DNA from 3 places in the Brenneria izadpanahii genome. Region 1 is predicted to be linked to each of the others. Evidence: predicted binding sites of a transcription regulator. Region 1 holds the regulator's gene; each other region holds the start of a gene.
The links. Region 1 encodes sigma-54, which starts transcription at its own class of promoters, with help from an activator protein. Its sites were predicted from a motif close to GTTGGCACANNTTTCGCTNT; they were not measured.

Region 1 (5,819 bases):
CGCTGATCCCGGTATTGAAACGCCAGAAAGTGTTCCTGATCTGCATGACGGGCAACCCTGAAAGCACGATGGGAAAAGCCGCCGACATTCATCTGTGCGTTCACGTTCCGCAGGAAGCCTGCCCGCTCGGACTGGCGCCCACCAGCAGTACGACGGCGACGCTGGTGATGGGCGACGCCATGGCGGTGGCGCTATTACAGGCGCGCGGTTTTACCGCCGAAGATTTCGCCTTATCCCATCCCGGCGGCGCGCTGGGCCGCAAACTGCTGTTGCGCGTCAGCGATATCATGCATTCGGGCGACGAAATCCCGCACGTTCCCCTGGAGGCCTCTCTGCGCGACGCGCTGTTGGAAATTACGCGCAAAAATCTGGGGATGACGGTAATCTGCGACGAGGAGATGAATATCCAGGGCATCTTCACCGATGGCGACCTGCGCAGAATTTTCGACATGAATATTGACTTGAACAGCGCCCGCATTGCTGATGTTATGACCGCGGGCGGCATTCGCGTTACGCCGCAAACGCTGGCGGTGGAAGCCCTGAATCTGATGCAATCCCGCCATATTACGTCGCTGCTGGTCGCGGAGAACGACCGGCTGCTCGGTATCGTTCACATGCACGATATGCTGCGTGCCGGCGTCGTGTGATATACCCCATACTGTAGAGTAAAAAAGCAAGGATAAACCTGAATGAATGAAACCGGGGCGCAAACCGATACCTGCTATGGACCTGTCGATCGTCAGGTGCTGGATAAAGCCCGTGAAATTCGTCTGCTGATTTGCGATGTCGATGGCGTACTGTCTGACGGCTTGATTTACATGGGCAATCAGGGAGAGGAACTGAAAGCGTTTAACGTCCGGGATGGCTACGGCATCCGCTGTTTGCTGACATCCGGGATCGAGGTGGCCATCATTACCGGCCGATCGGCCAACATGCTGGTCGATCGCTGTGAAACGCTGGGGATCTCGCATCTTTACCAGGGACAATCGGACAAGATTTTGGCCTTCAACGATCTGTTGGATAAACTGTCGGTGAATGCCAGCCAGGCGGCCTATATCGGCGATGATCTGATCGACTGGCCGGTAATGTCTCAAGTGGGGCTGAGCGTTGCCGTCGCGGATGCGCATCCTATGCTGCTGCCGCGGGCGGACTACGTCACTCGCATCGCAGGCGGGCGCGGCGCGGTTCGTGAACTTTGCGATTTAATTCTGCTCTCACAAGATAAGCTGGAAGATGCCAAAGGGTTGTCGATATGAGTAAAACAAAGCGTTGGCTGACAGCCTTACTGGCGCTGCTGGTGCTTATTTTGATCGGCTGGAATTTAACCGATCAGGATACCGAGCCGCAGTCGGATACCCCGACGGATGCGACGCCGGTTTATACCAGCGAGAAAACCACGACGCTGGTTTACAGCCCGGCCGGCAAACTGAGCTATCGACTGATTGCAGATAAAGCGGAGTATTTCGATGACGAGCAGCTCAGTTGGTTTACAACCCCCGTCGCTACGCTGTTCAACGACCAGGGGACGGCCACCTGGTCGGTGCGCGCCGATCGCGCCAAGCTGACCAAAGAAAAAATGCTCTACCTGTATGGCCACGTCGAGGTCAACAGTCTGACGAATGATTCACAGTTGGAGCGGATTAAAACCGACAACGCCCAGGTCAATCTGGTAACGCAGGATGTCTCTTCCGACGACGAGGTTACCCTGTATGGCGCCAGTTTCACCTCTAACGGGATGAAAATGCGTGGTAATCTGCGTGAAAAAACAGCCGAGTTGATCGAAAAGGTAAAAACCTCCTATGAAATCCAAAACAATAAATAATCCGCTGCGCACCGCCCTGATCGCCAGTTCGCTGTTAACCGTTAGCGTTTCGGCCTTTGCCGTGACGGGGGACAGCAACCAGCCCATTCACATTGATTCAGCACAGCAGTCCCTGGATATGCAGGGCAACACCGTGACCTTTACCGGTAACGTGGTGGTCAAACAGGGAACGATCGAGGTAAAAGCCGATAAGGTGGTCGTAACCCGTCCACAGGGCGCGCAGGGGCGCGAGGTGGTGGAAGGATACGGCAACCCGGTCACGTTTTACCAAATGCAGGACAACGGCAAGCCGGTGAAAGGGCGCGCCCAAAAAATCCGTTACGAGTTGGCTAATGATTTTCTGGTGCTGACCGGCGACGCTTATCTGGAACAGTTGGATAGCAACGTCAAAGGCGACCGCATCACTTATTTGGTGAAGCAGCAGCAGATGGAGGCATTCAGCGACAAAGGCAAACGTGTTACCACGGTATTGGTTCCCTCTCAACTTCAGCAAAAAGAGAACAAGGAACAAACCTCCAATTCTCAACAACCGAAACCACGAGTCACTGAATAACTTATGGCAACATTAATCGCAGAAAACCTGGCTAAGGCGTATAAAGGCCGTAAGGTCGTGGAAGATGTCAGCCTGACGGTCAATTCCGGTGAAATTGTCGGCCTATTGGGCCCGAACGGCGCCGGGAAAACCACAACGTTTTATATGGTTGTGGGCATTGTCCAGCGTGACGCTGGGCGGATCGTGATTGATGACGAAGATATCAGTCTGCTTCCGCTCCACGATCGCGCGCTTAGGGGGATCGGCTACCTGCCGCAGGAAGCCTCGATCTTTCGCCGGTTAAGCGTGTATGACAATCTGATGGCGGTATTGCAGATCCGCAAGGATCTAACCACGGAGCAGCAGGAAGATCGGGCGAATGAACTGATGGAAGAATTCCATATTATTCATTTGCGCGATAGTCTGGGACAATCGCTCTCCGGTGGGGAAAGACGCCGGGTGGAAATTGCCCGCGCACTGGCGGCGAATCCGAAATTCATCCTGCTGGATGAACCTTTTGCCGGTGTTGACCCCATTTCGGTGATTGATATAAAAAAAATAATAGAACATCTGCGTGACAGCGGACTGGGCGTGTTGATAACCGATCATAATGTCCGCGAAACGCTGGATGTCTGTGAGCGCGCCTATATCGTCAGTCAGGGGCATTTAATCGCTCACGGTTCACCGACGGAGATACTGGCCGACGAACAGGTCAAACGCGTCTATTTGGGCGAAGGCTTTAGACTCTGATAGGGTATGAGCTTTATCGCATGTTCTATATCCGATAGATTTCAGGATGCAGCAAAGCGGTAACCGAATGATTTCCCTTATTTTAAGCGGGGTTCGGCAGGGAAACGGCGGCGCTGTGACCGGAAAGCTAAAGGGAATATAAGGAAGTTAGCGCAACTTATGAAGCAAGGTTTGCAACTCAGGCTTAGCCAGCAACTGGCCATGACTCCACAGCTACAGCAGGCAATCCGTCTGTTGCAGTTGTCCACGCTTGAACTGCAACAAGAGATTCAACTGGCGCTGGAAAGCAATCCGTTACTTGAGCAAACGGATAATCACGAAGAAATAGAGTCATTTGAAACCACAGACAGCGATTCACTGGATACCGGTGAGGCGCTTGAACAAAAAGATATGCCGGAAGAGTTGCCGCTTGACGCGACCTGGGACGAGATCTATTCCGCAGGCACGCCATCCGGCACCGGCACCGATTATCGCGATGAGGAATTGCCGATCTACCAGGGGGAAACTACCCAAACCCTGCAGGATTACCTGATGTGGCAGGTCGAACTAACGCCTTTTTCCGATACCGATGCCGCCATAGCGACGTCCATCGTCGATGCCGTGGACAACACGGGTTATCTCACCGTGCCGCTGGAAGATATTCTCGACAGCATCGGCGACGAAAACGTCACGCTGGATGAGGTTGAAGCGGTGCTGAAACGGGTTCAGCGTTTTGATCCCGTCGGCGTTGCGGCTCGCGATCTGCGCGACTGTCTGCTGGTTCAGCTTTCCCAGTTCGCGGACGATACCCCGCGCCTGGCGGAAGCCCGATTGATTGTCAGCGATTATCTCGACCTGCTGGCGAATCATGATTTCCGCAGTTTGATCCGCACCACCCGGCTGAAAGAAGAGGTGCTGAAAGAGGCGCTGGCGCTGATTCAATCCCTCGATCCCCGTCCGGGCCAGTCAATCAATACCGGCGAATCGGAATATGTTATCCCAGACGTTCTGGTGCGGAAGATTCATGGCCGCTGGGTGGTGGAGTTAAATACCGACAGCATCCCCCGGCTGCAGATTAATCAGCAATATGCCGCGCTGGGCAACAGCGTGCGCAGCGACAGCGACGGTCAGTTTATCCGTAGCCATTTACAGGAAGCCCGCTGGTTAATAAAGAGTTTGGAAAGCCGTAATGATACGCTGCTCAAAGTCACCCGCTGCATCGTCGAACAGCAGCAGGAATTCTTTGATCAGGGCGAGGAATTCATGAAACCGATGGTCCTGGCGGATATTGCCCAGGTCGTTGATATGCACGAATCCACGATTTCCCGTGTGACGACGCAGAAGTTTCTGCACAGTCCGCGCGGCATTTTTGAACTAAAATACTTCTTCTCCAGTCACGTGAATACCGACAATGGAGGTGAAGCCTCCTCAACGGCGATCCGGGCGCTGGTCAAGAAGCTGATCGCTGCGGAAAACCCCGCCAAACCGTTAAGCGACAGCAAACTCACCACGCTGCTCTCCGAGCAGGGAATTATTGTGGCGCGCCGTACCGTCGCTAAATATCGAGAGTCTTTATCTATCCCACCATCAAATCAGCGTAAACAGCTGGTTTGATCTCAACTAGAAGGAAGACGCTATGCAGCTCAACATTACCGGACATCATATCGAAATTACCGAACCTCTACGCGATTTCGTGAATACAAAATTTGCCAAGCTGGAGCAATTTTTTGACCGCATTAATCAGGTCAATGTGATACTTAAAGTGGAGAAAGTGCAAAAAATCGCCGACGCCACGCTTCACGTTAATGGCGGAGAGCTGCATGCGACATCGGAAGCGGAAGATATGTACGCCGCTATCGATTTGTTGATCGATAAACTGGCCCGGCAGTTGACCAAGCATAAAGACAAGCTCAAACAGCACTGATTTTCCTCTCTGGTCATTTAGCCAGAGAACAGACCTGGCCCATAAAACCTATGGGCCAGGCTCATCGGAAGTGAATGAACGTGTCGTCAAGTGAATATAAAATGAACAACGATCCCATATTGCAACTCAGCACCGTGTTACGCCCCGAGTGCACCCGAAGCGCCGTCCATTGCCAAAGCAAGAAACGAGCATTGGAAATCATTAGCGAGCTGGCCGCCAAACAGCTTAATCTGTCCTCTCAGATTATCTTTGACGCCCTGCTCGTTCGTGAACGCATGGGCAGCACCGGTATCGGAAATGGCATCGCCATCCCTCATGGTAAACTTGAAGGGGAGGATGTCCTGGGGGCAATCGGGGTATTTATCCAGTTGGAGCAGCCTGTCGCGTTCGATGCCGTCGATAACCAACCCGTTGATTTACTTTTTGCCTTGCTGGTTCCCGCAGAACAATGTAAAACCCATTTACATACGCTTTCGCTGGTCGCCAAACGATTGGCCGATAAAACCGTTTGCCGACGTCTGCGCGCCGCGCAAAGTGATGAAGAGTTGTATCAGATTATGACGGAAGCCGGTTAAATCAGGTGATGATACCGGCGATAAAGGGCGGCATAGTCTGCAATAAGCGTGCGCTGTATTCTCGAAAACAGTGGTATTCTCGAAGGCATTGCATTATCGAAAACAGGGGCAGCGATAGTTCGCCATCACGTTGCCAGGGGGGAGTCGCCAGATGGTGCTGATGATCGTCAGTGGTCGCTCAGGCTCAGGGAAATCCGTAGCCCTGCGAGCGCTGGAAGATATGGGATTCTACTGCGT
Region 2 (5,819 bases), 300 kb from region 1:
TTCATTATTCTGCAAGAGCCATAGCGAATATGCGCTCCTTCCAGGTTTGACTTTACTCACTGACAGAGGCGGTTTGCGCGGCAAAAAAGTCCGGAACCACCTGACGGTCTTTAACCAGAATGCTGCGGATACCCAGCGCCTGAGCGGCGGCGATATTGGCGGGGTTGTCATCAAAGAAGATGGATTGATCCGGCGTAACCCCTTCCTGCGCCAACAGGTGGTGATAGATAGCCGCTTCAGGTTTACGCGCGCCGATATCCTGAGAGAGATAAAGACGATCTGCCGCCTCTTCCACTTCCGGGAACAACACGGGCCAATGACCGCAATGCAAACGATTGGTGTTGGAAAGGATCACCACCCGGTGCCCTTCTTTACGAAGCAACTGCATGATATTGATGACTTCGGGACGCAATGCGACAAAAATAGCCTGCCAGCCTGCGGAAAACTGCTCAAAGCTCAGCGCGATGCCCATTTCATGGCATAACTGCTCGGCAAACGCTTCATCACTGATTTCACCGCATTCATGCTGTTCAAAGGTTTCGCCCATCACAAACCGCTCTTTCAGAGTGGCCAGCGGCGCACTGCTCAACCTGCTCCATACGCCTAATACACGGTTGAAATCAATATCAATGACAACATTGCCCAAATCAAAGATATAAAGCATGGCACTTTCCTTCTGCTGTAACCGTAGGATTTTTTACTGTAACGGGAAATGGCAAAACTGAACAGCGGGGAGATCAAAGCGAAGTGTATCAATAAAACTCAGGGCACCCGAAGGTGCCCTGTTATACGCCAAACGGCAGAAAAATCAGTTTCCGCCGCGATTAGCGCGTCGACGATCGTTTTCCGTCAGATAACGCTTACGGATACGAACCGACAGCGGCGTTACTTCAACCAGTTCGTCATCATCGATAAACTCCAGCGCCTGCTCCAGCGACATTTTGATTGCCGGAACCAGCGTCGTCGCTTCATCCGTACCGGAAGCACGCATGTTGGTCAGTTTCTTACCGGTCAGGCAGTTTACCGTCAGATCGTTGGAACGGGAGTGGATACCGATGATCTGGCCTTCATACACTTCCGCGCCGTGACCCAGGAACAGTTTACCGCGATCTTGCAGACCGAACAGCGCAAACGCGACGGCTTTACCCTGACCATTGGAAATCAGCACGCCGTTCTGACGTTGGCCGATATCGCCCGGACGTACGTCATCGTAGTGGCTGAAAGTGGAGTACAGCAGACCGGTACCGGATGTCATGGTCATGAATTCGGTACGGAAGCCAATCAGGCCGCGAGCCGGGATCAGGTAATCCAGACGGATACGACCCTTGCCATCCGGGACCATGTTTTTCACATCGCCCTTACGTTCGCCCATGGCCTGCATGACCGCGCCCTGGTGCTGTTCTTCAATATCCAGCGTGACGTTTTCGAACGGTTCCTGATTGCGGCCGTCGATAACGCGGTTGATAACTTTCGGACGAGATACCGCAAGTTCAAACCCTTCGCGGCGCATGTTTTCAATCAGTACCGACAGATGAAGTTCGCCACGGCCGGAAACACGGAACGCATCCGCATCTTCCGTTTCTTCAACGCGCAGCGCCACGTTGTGAACCAGCTCTTTTTTCAGACGATCCAGGATCTGACGAGAAGTCACAAACTTCCCTTCCTTGCCACAGAACGGAGAGGTGTTAACACAGAAGAACATGGTTACCGTCGGCTCATCAACGCTCAACGCCGGCAACGCTTCAACCGTATTGGGATCGCAGATGGTATCGGAGATATTCAGCTCACCCAAACCGGTGATGGCGATGATATCGCCCGCTTCCGCCAGCGTGGTTTCGATACGTTCCAGGCCCATATGGCCCAGGACTTTACCGACTTTACCGTTGCGGGTTTTCCCTTCGCTGTCGATAATCGTGACCTGCTGGTTAGGTTTGACCACGCCGCGTTTGATACGGCCGATGCCGATAACGCCGACATAGCTGTTGTAATCCAACTGGGAGATCTGCATCTGCAAAGGACCGTCGCGATCGACCTTCGGCGCGTCAACATGTTTGACGATCGCTTCAAACAGCGGCGTCATATCGCTTGCCATGTCGTTATGATCCAGACCGGCAATGCCGTTTAATGCGGAAGCATAAACGATGGGGAAATCCAGTTGTTCGTCCGTTGCATCCAGGTTCACGAACAGGTCGAACACCTGATCGACAACCCAGTCTGGACGGGCGCCAGGACGGTCAACTTTGTTGATTACCACGATCGGCTTCAGACCATTAGCAAATGCTTTTTTGGTCACGAAACGGGTCTGCGGCATCGGGCCATCCATTGCATCAACGACTAACAGCACCGAGTCAACCATCGACATTACACGTTCAACCTCACCGCCGAAGTCGGCGTGTCCGGGGGTATCCACGATATTAATGCGGTAGTCTTTCCAGTTAATGGCGGTATTTTTGGCGAGAATGGTTATTCCACGCTCTTTCTCCAAATCGTTGGAGTCCATTACACGTTCGGTTGCTTCTGTACGTTCTCCGAAAGTTCCGGATTGTTGCAACAACTTATCGACCAGGGTGGTTTTCCCATGGTCAACGTGCGCAATAATGGCGATGTTACGCAAATTTTCGATCACAGCTTTGCCTCAGGCATTTAGAAATAGCGCGCTATTGTACACGTATTAATCGAGAGACTAAACAGGATCACAAGCATCAATCGTAAACAACCCGATACTGCTTACTTTGTGATCCCTTTCACGGTGCAAAAACGCTACAAGCGATCATTAATGCACCACACTAGTGCATTAGTTCGCAAATAAAGCACCATTTTGGTGCTACAAGCTATAATGGTGCAGCGTGTCTTGAGGGGAAAGCCCCAAGTGGCAACACATAGCATTAATTTAAAAAGTTGGCACACTTTTAGCTTTAGTCTACTCACGGTAACAACATCAATCTACAACGATATTCGTTCCACGACGATAAATGACAATCGGGAGAACCAAGTATGTCCGCAGAACACGTTTTGACGATGCTGAATGAACATGAAGTAAAGTTCGTTGATTTACGCTTTACTGATACCAAAGGCAAAGAACAGCACGTCACCATTCCAGCTCACCAGGTTGACGCCGACTTCTTCGAAGAAGGCAAAATGTTTGATGGTTCCTCGATTGGCGGCTGGAAAGGTATTAACGAATCCGACATGGTACTGATGCCAGATGCCAGCACCGCAGTCCTCGATCCTTTCTATGAAGAAGCCACGCTGATCATCCGCTGTGACATTCTGGAACCAGGCACCATGCAGGGTTATGACCGCGACCCGCGCTCTATCTCTAAACGTGCTGAAGACTTCCTGCGTTCTTCCGGTATCGCCGACACCGTACTGTTTGGGCCGGAACCTGAATTCTTCCTGTTCGACGACGTTCGTTTCGGCAGCAGCATCTCCGGCTCTCACGTCACTATCGATGACATCGAAGGCGCCTGGAACTCCAACAAAGAATACGAAGGCGGCAACAAAGGCCACCGTCCGGCAATCAAAGGCGGTTACTTCCCGGTTCCTCCGGTCGATTCATCACAGGACATCCGTTCCACCATGTGTCTGACCATGGAAGAAATGGGCCTGGTTGTTGAAGCGCATCACCACGAAGTGGCAACCGCTGGTCAGAACGAAGTGGCAACCCGCTTCAACTCCATGACCAAAAAAGCGGATGAAATCCAGATTTACAAATACGTTGTCCATAACGTCGCTCATGCTTTCGGCAAAACCGCAACATTCATGCCGAAACCGATGTTCGGCGACAACGGTTCAGGTATGCACTGCCACATGTCTCTGTCCAAAGACGGCGCAAACCTGTTCTCCGGCGACAAATACGGCGGCCTGTCCGAAACCGCGCTGTACTACATCGGCGGTATCATCAAACACGCCAAAGCGATCAACGCGCTGGCCAACCCGACCACCAACTCTTACAAACGTCTGGTCCCTGGCTACGAAGCGCCGGTCATGCTGGCTTACTCCGCTCGTAACCGTTCCGCTTCCATCCGTATCCCGGTGGTCGCCAGCCCGAAAGCGCGCCGCATTGAAGTTCGCTTCCCGGATCCGGCAGCCAACCCATACCTGGCATTCTCCGCGCTGCTGATGGCCGGCCTGGACGGTATCATCAACAAGATCCATCCTGGCGATGCCATGGATAAGAACCTGTACGATCTGCCGCCGGAAGAAGCGAGCGAAATCCCAACCGTAGCCGGTTCTCTGGAAGAAGCGCTGAACGCGCTGAATGCAGACCGTGAGTTCCTGACCCGCGGCGGCGTATTCACCGATGATGCGATCGATGCTTATATCGCGCTGCGTAAATCAGAAGACGACCGCGTTCGCATGACTCCGCATCCGGTTGAGTTTGAACTGTACTACAGCGTTTAATTACTAAGCGCTTAACCGCCGGTAGTCCGATCGCGCTGACGTTCGGGCTGCCGTAAGACAGCTAATTTATTGATGTTATGTTTTTGTGATGGGTTTTGTTCATGCCCGTCGCATCAGGAGGGCCGTCGCGGCGCGACGTTAAAAATTTCTCCTGGAAATTTTTTGTTGCCGTGGAAACTTTTCAGCCCATCTTATGATGGGCTTTTTTCTCCACGGGCTCTGAAGTTGCTACATCATATCTATAATCTACAATACTATGCACTCATATGGTGCGGGAGTCTGCGTTATGGCAACAGGCACGCTGCCCGATGCTGGGCAGATCCTAAATTCTTTAATAAACAGCATATTGTTATTGGATAACGATCTGGCTATTCATTATTCCAACCCGGCGGCGCAACAATTATTGGCCCAGAGTTCCCGTAAATTATCAGGTACGCCTCTGCCAGATTTGCTGGGATATTTTTCTCTGAATATAGATTTGATGCGTGAGAGTCTGGATTCAGGGCAAGGTTTTACGGATAACGAAGTCACCATTGTTGTAGACGGCAAAGCGCACATCATGTCGCTCACCGCCCAGCGGATGCCCAACAGTTTCATTCTGCTGGAGATGGCGCCGATGGATAACCAACGCCGCCTTAGCCAGGAACAACTTCAGCAGGCTCAACAGCAAGCTGCCCGCGATTTGGTCAGAGGGCTGGCTCACGAGATTAAAAATCCGCTTGGCGGATTACGCGGAGCCGCGCAGCTGCTCTCGAAAGCATTGCCTGATCCAACGTTGACCGAATATACCAAAGTCATTATCGAACAGGCGGATCGCCTGCGTAATCTGGTCGACCGGCTGCTTGGCCCGCAACAGCCCGGCCTGCACGTCACGCAAAGCATCCATCAGGTTGCGGAACGCGTATGCCAGCTGGTTTCCCTGGAAAAACCAGATAACGTAACGCTGGTAAGGGATTACGATCCAAGCCTGCCGGAACTTACTCACGATCCGGATCAGATAGAGCAGGTTTTGCTGAATATCACTCGTAACGCGTTGCAGGCTTTAGGAAAGGAAGGCGGCACCATTACCTTACGAACCAGAACCGCATTTCAGCTCACTTTACATGGTGTCCGTTATCGCCTTGCCGCTCGCATTGATATTGAAGATGACGGGCCCGGCGTTCCCGCGCAATTACAGGATACATTGTTTTATCCCATGGTAAGCGGACGCGAGGGCGGCACCGGTCTGGGATTATCGATTGCCCGCAACCTTATCGATCAACACTCCGGTAAAATTGAATTTAACAGTTGGCCAGGCCATACCGAATTTTCGGTTTACCTGCCCATTCGCCAGTGAGGTTCACAATGCAACGAGGGATAGTCTGGATTGTCGATGACGATAGCTCCATCCGTTGGGTACTCGAGCGTGCGCTCAC
Region 3 (5,819 bases), 1.0 Mb from region 1:
TCCATGGCTCTCTGACGTTGGGCATGTTAACCAGTTTTGTCATGTATCTCGGCCTGATGATATGGCCGATGTTGGCGCTGGCATGGATGTTCAATATCGTTGAACGCGGAAGTGCGGCATATAGCCGGATTCGCCGGCTCTTGTCTGAAGAACCTGTCGTTATGGACGGTACGCAATCTCTGCCCGATGGGCGCGGCGCGCTGGAGGCGAATATTCATGAGTTTCATTACCCGCAAAGCGATCGTTGCGCGCTGAAAAAAGTCAGTTTTACGCTGAAGCCCGGTCAAGTGCTGGGATTATGTGGCCCTACGGGGTCAGGTAAAAGCACGCTGTTGGCGCTTATCCTTCGCCATTTTGATATTCAGTCTGGTGAGATTCGCTACCACAACCTCTCTTTGTCAGACATTCGTCTGGATGAATTACGTCACCGTTTCGCCGTTGTAGGACAAATGCCTTTTCTGTTTTCTGACACTGTTGCCAACAATATTTCTCTGGGACGGCCGGATGCAACCAAGCAGCAGATTGAGCGAGCGGCCCGCCTTGCGAGCGTGCATGAGGACATTCTGCGGCTTCCTCAAGGATATGATACCGAAGTGGGGGAGCGCGGCGTTATGCTGTCCGGCGGTCAGAAACAACGGATCGCCATTGCCCGCGCATTATTGCTGGAAGCTGAAATCCTGATTCTGGATGATGCGCTATCCGCCGTTGATGGGCGCACGGAGCACCAGATCCTGCGGAATCTCAAACAATGGGGAGAGCAACGCACAGTGATCATCAGTGCCCACCGCCTCTCTGCCTTGACGGAAGCAAATGAAATTTTGGTACTGCAGCGTGGACAGGCGGTCCAACGGGGTAACCACCGCGAACTTGTCGCGCAATTTGGCTGGTATCGGGATATGTATCGCTATCAACAATTAGAGGCCGCGCTGGATGATGTGCCGCTGGCGGAAGGGGAAACCAATGAATAGCCCTAAACAGCTTTGGCCTACCTTAAAGCGGCTGCTGGCTTATGGTTCGCCGTGGCGAAAGCCGTTGGCGCTGGCGATGCTGATGCTATGGATTGCCGCCGCCGCCGAGGTTTCCGGCCCGGTACTGGTGAGCTATTTCATTGATAATCTGGTTGCAAAAGGCGAGTTTCCGCTCGCATTGGCTGCGGGATTGGCCTGCGCCTATCTTCTGTTACAGATTTTAGCCGCGGCGCTGCAATATTTTCAGGCGCTGTTATTTAATCGGATAGCGGTCGGGGTGGTGCAACAGCTGCGCATTGATGTCATGGATGCGGCGCTGCGCCAGCCTCTTAGCACTTTTGACACCCAGCCGGTAGGGCAATTGATATCCCGTGTAACGAACGATACGGAGGTGGTGAAAGATCTGTATGTCATGGTGGTGTCAACCGCATTACGCAGCGCGGCGCTGATCGGCGCCATGCTGGTGGCTATGTTCAGCTTGGATTGGCGGATGGCGCTGGTTGCGCTGACGATCTTCCCGGCCGTGTTGACTGTCATGCTGATTTATCAACGTTACAGCACGCCTATTGTTCGTCGGGTTCGCAGTTATCTGGCGGATATCAATGACGGCTTTAATGAAATTATCAACGGCATGGGCGTTATTCAGCAATTCCGCCAGCAGGCCCGGTTTGGCGAGCGGCTGAGCGATACCAGTTGGGCGCATTATCGGGCGCGTATGCAAACGTTGCGCCTTGATGGCTTTCTGCTGCGCCCGTTGCTTAGCCTGTTTTCGGCAATGGTATTGTGCGGGCTGTTGATGCAATTTGGCTTCAACTCCGTAGGTTCGGTCGGCGTCGGTGTTCTGTATGCGTTTATTAACTATCTTGGTCGCCTGAATGAGCCGCTGATTGAGATGACGACTCAACAGTCGATGTTGCAGCAGGCGGTGGTCGCCGGTGAACGGATCTTCGAACTGATGGACGGCGTGAAGCAAGGCTATGGCGATGATATGCGGACACTTTCTCACGGACGTGTTGAGATTGATGATGTTTCTTTCTCTTATGGTTCGGGGAAAAAGGTTTTGCGGCATATCTCGCTGACCATTCCTGAACGGGGATTTGTGGCGCTGGTCGGTCATACCGGCAGCGGTAAGAGTACGTTGGCTAATCTGTTGATGGGATATTACCCGCCCGATGAAGGCGAGATCCGCCTGGACGGACGCCCGCTGCAAACGTTATCGCATCAGGTTTTACGCCGTAATGTGGCGATGGTGCAGCAGGATCCGGTGGTGCTGGCCGAATCTATGTATATGAACGTTACGCTGGGGCGCGATATCGCTGAAGATGAAGTATGGCGAGTGCTGGACATTGTACAGCTGTCCGAGTTGGTGCATTCGTTCCCTGATGGATTGCATACTCCGATTGGAGAGCAGGGCAACAATCTGTCAACGGGACAGAAACAACTGCTGGCGATAGCCCGGGTATTGGTACAGACGCCCAAAATCCTGATATTGGATGAGGCGACGGCGAATATTGACTCCGGCACTGAGCAGGCGGTGCAAAAGGCGTTGAATATTATTCGGGCCCAAACGACGCTGATTGTTATTGCTCATCGTTTATCGACAATTGTCGAGGCCGACACCATTATGGTGCTCCATCATGGACAGGCCGTCGAACAGGGTACGCATCAGCAGTTGTTGGCCCGGAAGGGGCGTTATTACCAGATGTATCAGTTGCAGTTGGCTGGGGAAGAGCTGGCGGCTGCAGCGATTCATGAGTCCGTTACCGTATCGTAAGCCGGCGCGCGTTCAAATACCGACGGTAATGGATGGTTAATGTTTGCTTCGCACCATCACTAAGCATATTCATTCTGTTTTTAGCCCCAATGCACTAAGATTACTCTCAGTGCACTACATTGGTGCATTGTCTGCCCCTCTTTTATAAGTTTTTCTTTTTACGGCGGCATGCATCCTGCCGTTAATAGACCTTGCCCGCGTTCTCCTACCTGATATCTGCCAGATAAATCATTTATGGCACATCCTTTGCTTTATCATTGCGTGAAGATAATTCGAAATGATGGAAATCCGAGATAGCAGCGGGCGCAAGTCTGAACTTAACGGTTAGGGGGATGATGAATGAAACTGGTTACTGTGGTAATAAAACCATTCAAACTGGAAGATGTGCGTGAAGCATTATCTTCCGTTGGCATTCAGGGACTAACGGTCACTGAAGTGAAAGGTTTTGGACGCCAGAAAGGGCATGCGGAACTGTATCGCGGCGCGGAGTACAGCGTTAACTTTTTACCAAAAGTGAAAATTGACATCGCAATAGCTGATGATCAGCTCGATGAAGTCATTGATGTGATTAGTAAAGCGGCCTATACCGGAAAAATTGGTGACGGCAAAATTTTTGTCGCTGAATTACAAAGGGTTATTCGTATTCGTACCGGCGAAACTGACGAAGCCGCACTTTAACACCTGACTTAGATTCGTTAATAGGGATGGATGAAAATGAAAAAACTTGTCTCCTCATTGGGTCTTGGTGTGGCTGCTTTGCTCCCGTCCTGGGCTATGGCTGCAGCACCCACGATCGATAAAGCAGATAATGCTTTTATTATGATTTGTACCGCTTTGGTACTTTTTATGACTATACCTGGGATTGCGCTGTTTTATGGCGGTTTGATTCGTTCTAAAAACGTACTTTCCATGTTGTCGCAGGTGATTGTCTCTTTTGCGCTGGTTTGTATTTTATGGGTTGTGTATGGCTATAGCCTGGCCTTTAGCGAAGGCAATTCGTTCTTCGGCGGTTTTTCCAACTTCATGCTGAAGGGCATCGCCATTGATTCGATTACCGGTACTTTCTACCAGTACATTCACGTCGCTTATCAGGCCTCTTTCGCATGTATTACCGTAGGGCTGATTGTGGGCGCCATCGCTGAACGCGTGCGTTTCTCCGCCGTGCTGATTTTCGTTGCGCTGTGGCTGACTTTCTCTTACCTGCCGATGACTCACATGGTATGGGGCGGCGGTTATCTGGCTGCTGATGGCGCGCTGGATTTTGCCGGTGGTACGGTGGTGCATATTAACGCCGCTGTCGCTGGTTTGGTCGGCGCTTACCTGCTGGGCAAACGCGCCGGTTTCGGTAAAGAAGCGCTTAAGCCGCATAATCTGCCAATGGTATTTATTGGTACGGCGATTCTCTACATCGGCTGGTTTGGTTTTAACGCCGGTTCTGCCGGGGCCGCTAACGAAATTGCCGGTCTGGCTTTCCTCAATACCGTCGTCGCTACTGCCGCTGCGATCCTGGCATGGGTTGTCGGTGAGTGGATGGCGCGTGGCAAGCCTTCTTTGTTGGGTGCATGTTCCGGTTGTATCGCCGGGTTGGTTGCGATTACGCCGGCGGCAGGTACAGTTGGCGTCGGCGGCGGCCTGATCATCGGCATCGCCGCTGGTATCGCTGGTCTGTGGGGTGTGACCGTCTTGAAAAGATGGCTGCGCGTTGATGACCCGTGTGATGTGTTCGGCGTCCATGGCGTTTGCGGTATCGTAGGTTGTATCCTGACGGGCGTTTTCACCTCGGCTTCTCTGGGCGGTGTGGGTTATGCGGAAGGCGTAACCATGGCTCACCAGGTTTGGGTTCAGCTGTTCAGCGTTATTGTCTGCTTCGTATGGACTGGCGTTGTTTCCTTTATCGCTTTCAAAGTGGCCGATATGGTCGTTGGTCTGCGCGTACCGGAAGAACAGGAACGCGAAGGCCTGGACGTCAACAGCCATGGCGAGAATGCTTACAACCAGTAAGTAATGTGAATCTTCATTGATAAGCAGGGCGTCGGATAATATCCACGCCCTGTTTCTTTATCCTGCTTCCTGGCTCCGTCAATCGCGTTTTTAAGGCTTTAATGGCGGTGATGGCGTATCACTCCCTCCTGCACGCTGGAAGCAACCAGCACGCCTTCTCTGGTATAGAATTGCCCACGTACAAACCCTCTGGCGCCCGAAGCCGAGGTGCTTTCTACCGCGTATAACAACCAATCATCCAGCCGGAAATCACGATGGAACCACATTGAGTGATCGATAGTGGCGACCTGCATGCCTGGCTCCAGAAAACCAACGCCATGCGGTTGTAATGCGGTTAACAGAAAATTACAGTCGGACGTGTAGCCAAGCAGGTACTGATGAATTCTTTCATCGTCAGGCAACGGGCCATTGGCACGGCACCAGACATGTCGTACTGGCTCCTCCACTTTCCCTTTTAATGGGTTGTGAAACTTTACCGGGCGAAATTCAATGGGCCTGGGTCTGGTAAATTTTTCACGGAATTGTAGCGGCAGTAAATGCGCGAGACTTTGCGCGATTTCCTGCTCTGACTTGAGTTCTTCAGGGGGAATAACAACAGGCATTACATTCTGATGTTCAAACCCAGCCTCGTGGCTTTGAAACGAGGCCATCATATAAAATATCGGTTTACCATTCTGAATGGCGTTGACCCGGCGAGCGCTGAAACTATTGCCGTCACGCAGGTTTTCCACATCGTAAATAATAGGTTTCTGACTATCTCCAGGTAGCAGGAAATAGCTATGGAATGAATGGATTTTACGGTCTGCCGGCACGGTTTGTTTAGCCGCCGACATCGCCTGACTCACTACCTGTCCGCCAAACACCTGTCGCAGCCCCAAGTCATCGCTGTTTCCCCGAAATAACCCTTCCTCGATTTTTTCCAAATTGAGCAGATCGAGGAGGTTTTGTAGTGCCTGGCTCATAGTGTTGTTCTCATTGGTTGAACGTCTCTAAATTAAGCAGCTAACGAGTTGAATTCAGTAATTTAAATTATTTATCAGAGGAATATCAGAATATTGCACTATCAATTGTGCTAT

Region 2: the regulator sigma-54 is predicted to act here: its motif matches at 2,898-2,917, upstream of glnA (glutamate--ammonia ligase).
Region 3: the regulator sigma-54 is predicted to act here: its motif matches at 2,976-2,995, upstream of glnK (P-II family nitrogen regulator).

The regions. Positions count from the first base shown of each region.
Region 1 is NZ_CP050854.1:4,903,936-4,909,754, forward strand. It holds gene kdsD (arabinose-5-phosphate isomerase KdsD) at 1-647, shown strand, start outside; gene kdsC (3-deoxy-manno-octulosonate-8-phosphatase KdsC) at 690-1,256, shown strand; gene lptC (LPS export ABC transporter periplasmic protein LptC) at 1,253-1,822, shown strand; gene lptA (lipopolysaccharide ABC transporter substrate-binding protein LptA) at 1,800-2,375, shown strand; gene lptB (LPS export ABC transporter ATP-binding protein) at 2,379-3,104, shown strand; gene rpoN (RNA polymerase factor sigma-54) at 3,264-4,697, shown strand; gene hpf (ribosome hibernation promoting factor) at 4,720-5,007, shown strand; gene ptsN (PTS IIA-like nitrogen regulatory protein PtsN) at 5,109-5,582, shown strand; gene rapZ (RNase adapter RapZ) at 5,734-5,819, shown strand, end outside.
Region 2 is NZ_CP050854.1:5,200,212-5,206,030, forward strand. It holds gene yihX (glucose-1-phosphatase) at 53-664, opposite strand; gene typA (ribosome-dependent GTPase TypA) at 809-2,626, opposite strand; gene glnA (glutamate--ammonia ligase) at 2,995-4,404, shown strand; gene glnL (nitrogen regulation protein NR(II)) at 4,691-5,740, shown strand; gene glnG (nitrogen regulation protein NR(I)) at 5,749-5,819, shown strand, end outside.
Region 3 is NZ_CP050854.1:3,889,949-3,895,767, reverse strand. It holds partial or broken gene HC231_RS17395 (SmdA family multidrug ABC transporter permease/ATP-binding protein) at 1-968, shown strand, start outside; gene HC231_RS17390 (SmdB family multidrug efflux ABC transporter permease/ATP-binding protein) at 961-2,742, shown strand; gene glnK (P-II family nitrogen regulator) at 3,082-3,420, shown strand; gene amtB (ammonium transporter AmtB) at 3,457-4,743, shown strand; gene tesB (acyl-CoA thioesterase II) at 4,842-5,705, opposite strand.